2 regions of the Streptomyces sp. NPDC090025 genome follow, and region 1 is predicted to be linked to the other one. Evidence: predicted binding sites of a transcription regulator. Region 1 holds the regulator's gene; the other holds the start of a gene.

Region 1 (3,255 bases):
GGTGGACATACGGGCATCGTTTCATGCCTCCCGAACGCCGCCGAATCGGCCGCGGCCCACCGCGGCCCGTCCCCCGCCCGGACCCGGGCACGCACGAGGGGCGGCCCGCGCACTGTGTGCGGGCCGCCCCTCGATGAACGTCAACCGGACTCAGCGCCCTCACGGACGCACCCGGCAGCGCGCCTAACGCCCGTTGAACGCGTCCTTCAACCGCGAGAACAGCCCCTGCTGCCCGGGCTGGAACTGCCCCAGGGGCCGCTCCTCGCCGCGCAGCTTCGCCAGTTCGCGCAGCAGCCGCTCCTGCTCCGGGTCGAGCTTGCCCGGGGTCTGGACCTCGACGTGGACGATCAGGTCGCCACGGCCGTTGCCGCGCAGGTGGGTGACGCCGCGGCCGTGCAGCGGGATCGACTGGCCGGACTGGGTGCCCGGGCGGATGTCGACGTCCTCAGGACCGTCGAGGGTCTGCAGCTGCACCTTGGTGCCGAGGGCCGCCGCCGTCATCGGCAGGGTGACCGTGCAGTGCAGGTCGTCGCCGCGGCGCTGGAAGACCTCGTGCGGGGTCTCGTGGATCTCGACGTACAGGTCACCGGCGGGGCCGCCGCCGGGGCCGACCTCGCCCTCGCCGGCCAGCTGGATCCGGGTGCCGTTGTCGACACCGGCCGGGATCTTGACCGTGAGGGTGCGGCGGGACCGGACCCGGCCGTCGCCCGCGCACTCGGGGCACGGGGTCGGGACGACGGTGCCGAAGCCCTGGCACTGCGGGCACGGCCGCGAGGTCATGACCTGGCCCAGGAAGGACCGGGTGACCTGCGAGACCTCACCGCGGCCGCGGCACATGTCACAGGTCTGCGCCGAGGTGCCGGGCGCGGCGCCCTCGCCGGAGCAGGTGCCGCAGACGACGGCGGTGTCGACCTGGATGTCCTTGGTGGTGCCGAACGCGGCCTCCTCCAGGGTCACCTCCAGGCGGATCATCGCGTCCTGGCCGCGCCGGGTGCGCGAGCGCGGGCCGCGCTGGGACGCCGTACCGAAGAACGCGTCCATGATGTCCGAGAAGTTCCCGAAACCGCCCGCGCCGAAGCCACCGGCCCCGCCGCCTCCGCCGGAGGCGGACAGCGGGTCACCGCCGAGGTCGTAGACCTGCTTCTTCTGCGGGTCCGACAACACCTCGTAGGCGGCGTTGATCTCCTTGAACCGCTCCTGCGTCTTCGGGTCCGGATTCACGTCCGGGTGAAGCTCGCGGGCGAGTCGGCGGAAAGCCTTCTTGATCTCGTCCTGCGACGCGTCGCGGCGTACGCCCAGTACGGCGTAGTAGTCCGTGGCCACTTACGACTCCGCCAGGATCTGTCCGACGTAACGTGCCACTGCGCGTACCGCTCCCATCGTTCCGGGGTAATCCATGCGGGTCGGTCCGACCACGCCGAGTTTGGCGACTGCCTCGCCGCCGGAACCGTAGCCGACCGAGACGACGGACGTGGACGTGAGCCCCTGATGGGGGTTCTCGTGCCCGATCCGCACGGTCATGCCGGGTTCCTTGGCCTCGCCGAGCAGCTTGAGGAGCACGACCTGCTCCTCAAGGGCCTCCAGGACGGGCCTGATCATCAGGGGGAAGTCATGTCCGAAGCGGGTCAGATTGGCGGTGCCGCCGATCATGAGCCGCTCCTCCTGCTCCTCCACCAGGGTTTCGAGCAGGGTCGCGAGCACGGTCGAGACCGTACCGCGGTCCTCGATGTCCTCGAAGGACTCGGGGAGGTCCTGCACCAGCTGCGGGACGTCGGCGAACCGGCGGCCCACGACCCGGCTGTTGAGCCGGGCCCGCAGATCGGCGAGGGAGGTCTCGCCGAACGGCGCGAGGCAATCGACGACCCGCTGCTCGACCCGGCCGGTGTCGGTGATGAGCACCAGCATCAGCCGGGCGGGCGCGAGCGACAGCAGTTCCACGTGCCGGACCGTCGAGCGGGTCAGCGAGGGGTACTGCACGACGGCGACCTGGCGGGTCAGCTGCGCGAGCAGCCGGACCGTGCGGCCGACGACGTCGTCGAGGTCCACGGCCCCGTCGAGGAAGTTGTGGATCGCCCGCCGCTCCGGGGTCGACAGCGGCTTGACGCCCGCCAGCCGGTCCACGAAGAGGCGGTAGCCCTTGTCGGTCGGGATGCGCCCGGCGCTGGTGTGAGGCTGGGCGATGTAGCCCTCCTCCTCCAGGACCGCCATGTCGTTGCGGACGGTCGCGGGCGACACGCCGAGCTTGTGCCGCTCGGTCAGCGCCTTGGAGCCGACCGGCTCCTCGGTGCCGACGTAGTCCTGGACGATGGCGCGCAACACCTCGAGCCTGCGTTCGCTGAGCATCGCGCACCTCCAGCTGTCGTTCCGGTTCCGGTTGCTCCGCTTTTGGCACTCACCCTGTTCGAGTGCCAGCGATCCCCCGGCCAGTGTACGGCGGCGGACATCGCTCCTGGCAAGGAGGCGGTGTCGGGGTCGCGTCGGGGTCGCGTCGGAACGGTTAGCGTCGCGCCATGGATCACGACAGGGATCACGACAGGGAGCACGGCGGGGACCACGGCGGGGACCACGGCCCGGGTCCGGGTGACGGCGACGGCATCGACTGGGCGGCGCACGGCTGGGAACGGCTCGGCCACGGCGTGGGACGGCGCCGGTTGCCGGGCTGGGACGCCACCGTGGGCCTGGTCGTCGGGCGGGACGCGGTGCTCCTGTACGACACGGGCTCGACGCTCGACGAGGGCGCCGAGATCCGGGCCCAGGCGACCGCCCTCACCGGCGGGCGCGAGGTGACGCACATCGCACTGAGCCACCCGCACTTCGACCACGTGCTGGGCACGGCGGCGTTCCCCGGGGCCGAGGTGTTCGGCGCGGTGGGCGTGGACGCGCTGCTGCGCCGGGAGGCCGACGAGCTGCGGCTCGACGCGGTACGGCAGGGGGTCGACGAGCGGGCGGCGGCGCGGGCGGCCGAGGCGCTGGTCGCGCCGCGGCACACGGTCACCGGCGAGTGGACGCTCGACCTGGGCGGCCGGCAGGTGCTGCTGGCCAACGTGGGCCCGGGGCACACCGGTCACGACCTGGTGCTGTGCGTGCCGGACGGGGCGGCCGGGCCCGAGGTGGTGTTCTGCGGCGACCTGGTCGAGGAGTCCGGCGAACCCCAGGCGGGCCCGGACGCCGTCCCCGCCCGCTGGCCCGACGCCGTGGACCGGCTGCTCCGGCTGGGCGGCGAGGACGCGGTGTACGTGCCGGGGCACGGCGCCG
Region 2 (3,255 bases), on a different contig from region 1:
GTGTGGTTCAAGCCCTGGGGCAAGACCACCTGGAAGCAGGTCGCCACCGGCAAGTCCGCGGCGAACGGCTCCGTCGCGGTGAAGACCAAGGCGAGCGCCGACGGCTGGTACCAGATCCGCTACTACGGTGACGGCAGCCACTTCCAGGCGACGAGCGGCCAGGACTGGGTCGACGTCCGCTGACCCGTCTCATGTCATGACGCCGGTCCTGTGCTCGGGACCCCGTAACGACAGAAGGGCGGCACCCCCTCAGGGGTGCCGCCCTTCCGCGTCAGCTCAACTGCTCAACTGCTCAACCGCTCATGAACTCCGATCCGTCAGGATCAGAAGTCCATGTCACCGCCCGGCATGCCGCCGGCCGGGGCCGCGGCCTTCTCCGGCTTGTCGGCGATGACGGCCTCGGTGGTGAGGAACAGCGCGGCGATGGAGGCCGCGTTCTGCAGCGCGGAACGCGTCACCTTCGCCGGGTCGATGATGCCCTCGGCGATCATGTCGACGTACTCGCCCGTGGCGGCGTTCAGACCGTGGCCGACGGCCAGGTTGCGCACCTTCTCCACGACGACGCCACCCTCGAGACCACCGTTGACGGCGATCTGCTTGAGCGGGGCCTCCAGGGCCAGCTTGACGATCGCGGCACCGGTGGCCTCGTCGCCGTCCAGCTCCAGCTTCTCGAAGACCGAGGAAGCCTGCAGCAGGGCCACGCCGCCACCGGCGACGATGCCCTCCTCGACGGCCGCCTTCGCGTTGCGCACGGCGTCCTCGATGCGGTGCTTGCGCTCCTTGAGCTCGACCTCGGTCGCGGCACCGGCCTTGATGACGGCGACGCCACCGGCGAGCTTCGCCAGGCGCTCCTGGAGCTTCTCGCGGTCGTAGTCCGAGTCCGAGTTCTCGATCTCGGCGCGGATCTGGTTCACGCGACCGGCGACCTGCTCGCTGTCACCGGCACCGTCGACGATGGTGGTCTCGTCCTTGGTGATGACGACCTTGCGGGCGCGGCCCAGGAGGTCGAGACCGGCGTTCTCCAGCTTGAGGCCGACCTCCTCGGAGATGACCGTGCCGCCGGTGAGGATGGCGATGTCGTTCAGCATGGCCTTACGACGGTCACCGAAGCCCGGGGCCTTGACGGCGACGGACTTGAAGGTGCCACGGATCTTGTTGACGACCAGGGTCGACAGGGCCTCGCCCTCGACGTCCTCGGCGATGATCAGCAGCGGCTTGCCCGACTGCATGACCTTCTCCAGGAGCGGGAGCAGGTCCTTCACGGAGGAGATCTTGGAGTTGACGATCAGGAGGTACGGGTCCTCGAGGGCCGCCTCCATGCGCTCCATGTCGGTGGCGAAGTACGCCGAGATGTAGCCCTTGTCGAAGCGCATGCCCTCGGTGAGCTCGAGCTCGAGCCCGAAGGTCTGCGACTCCTCGACGGTGATGACGCCTTCCTTGCCGACCTTGTCCATCGCCTCGGCGATGAGCTCGCCGATCTGGGTGTCGGCGGCGGAGATGGAGGCGGTGGAGGCGATCTGCTCCTTGGTCTCGACCTCCTTGGCCTGGTCGAGCAGCGCACCGGAGACGGCCTCGACGGCCTTCTCGATGCCGCGCTTGAGGGCCATCGGGTTGGCACCGGCGGCCACGTTGCGCAGGCCCTCGCGGACGAGCGCCTGGGCGAGCACGGTGGCGGTGGTCGTACCGTCGCCGGCGACGTCGTCCGTCTTCTTGGCGACTTCCTTGACCAGCTCGGCGCCGATCTTCTCGTACGGGTCCTCGAGCTCGATCTCCTTGGCGATGGAGACACCATCGTTGGTGATCGTGGGGGCGCCCCACTTCTTCTCGAGGACGACGTTGCGACCCTTCGGGCCGAGGGTGACCTTGACGGCGTCAGCGAGCTGGTTCATGCCGCGCTCGAGACCGCGCCGGGCCTCCTCGTCGAACGCGATGATCTTGGCCATGTGAAGTGGTCCTCCCGGACATGGGGTGGATAACGCTCCTGGACCGCGCCGACGCCCGCGACGGACGGTACGCGCCGAGCGGTTCCTTCCCCACTCGGTGAGCGACCTCGTCAGCCGATCCTCGTAGCACTCTCACCTTCAGAGTGCTAACGCCAATGATTAGCACTCGACCTAGGAGAGTGCAAGCGACTCAGGAGGATCCGCACCCCTCGGGCCACCCCACCGGCCACCCCACGGGCCACCCCACGGGCCACCCCTCACAAGCCTCCGCGGCCCAGGGCCCCGCACCCCCGGACACGGACGAAGGGCCCGCCCCCTCTCGGGAAGCGAGCCCTTCGCCTGGAAGTGCGTCGGTCGGCCGATCGCGCCGTGCTCAGACGGCGATCTTGACCATGTCCGCCTGCGGGCCCTTCTGACCCTGCGAGATCTCGAACTCCACCCGCTGACCCTCTTCGAGGGAGCGGTAGCCGTCCATCTGGATCGCGCTGTAGTGGACGAAAACATCCGCACCACCGTCGACCGCGATGAAGCCGTAGCCCTTCTCCGCGTTGAACCACTTGACGGTGCCCTGAGCCATGCCTAACTCCCCTATTACTGGCCCTTGCGCGGATCCGCACTTCGCGGACCCGGGTCAGACCCTGCGCCGGAACGCGTCGACCGCGGCTGAATGTATCTGTCCAACTGCCCTCTGCAACAGGTCAATCGGACGAGAATTCTGGGCACGCCGGAAAGCGGAATTAGGGAGAATCCCCAGGATCACGGGGCAAGTCGGGCCCGACAAAACGCGCAGAAGGCGCAGAAGACACGGGGGGACCAAGGCACTTTGGCTACTTCTTGTCGTGCTCGGACGCATTCTCATATGCGTCTGGCATGCGCGACGGAGGCGACTTCCCCAACTCTACCGCGCTCAACCATGCAGAATTGCCCCCTCCGCTTCTTAGCGCGGAAGGGGCAATTCAGATACTCCGGGTACTGACGAGTACGTCAGTGGCAATACGGGTGGCAATACGGGTATGTCGGACGGTCCCGACAGGCAGACGGACAGACGGGCAGACCGACAGACCGAACAGACAGGCCGAGGGACCGACGGGCCGACAGACCGACGGGGCTCAGCAGCCGCCCGCGACCGCCGGGATGATCGAGATGCCCGCGCCGTCCGGCGTGGCCGTCTCCAGGCCCTGCTCGAAGCGCACGTCGTCGTCGTTCACGTACACGTTCACGAAGCGGCGCAGCTTGCCCTGGTCGTCCAGGACGCGGGCGGCGATGCCCGTGTGGTTCTTCTCCAGGTCGGCGATGACCTCGGCGAGGGTGC

What was found. Region 1 encodes HrcA, which represses chaperone genes, less so after heat shock. Its sites were predicted from a motif close to TTNGCACTCNGNNNNNCNGAGTGCNAA; they were not measured.
Region 2: a site for HrcA is predicted at 2,103-2,129, ahead of groL (chaperonin GroEL). Genes of this name have one in related genera too.

Annotation. Positions count from the first base shown of each region.
Region 1 is NZ_JBIVFL010000007.1:68,126-71,380, reverse strand. It holds gene ACIPXM_RS18210 (nitronate monooxygenase) at 1-9, opposite strand, end outside; gene dnaJ (molecular chaperone DnaJ) at 184-1,323, opposite strand; gene hrcA (heat-inducible transcriptional repressor HrcA) at 1,324-2,343, opposite strand; gene ACIPXM_RS18195 (MBL fold metallo-hydrolase) at 2,511-3,255, shown strand, end outside.
Region 2 is NZ_JBIVFL010000001.1:140,603-143,857, reverse strand. It holds gene ACIPXM_RS00700 (hypothetical protein) at 1-183, shown strand, start outside; gene groL (chaperonin GroEL) at 324-1,943, opposite strand; gene ACIPXM_RS00690 (cold-shock protein) at 2,317-2,520, opposite strand; gene ACIPXM_RS00685 (MoaD/ThiS family protein) at 3,053-3,255, opposite strand, start outside.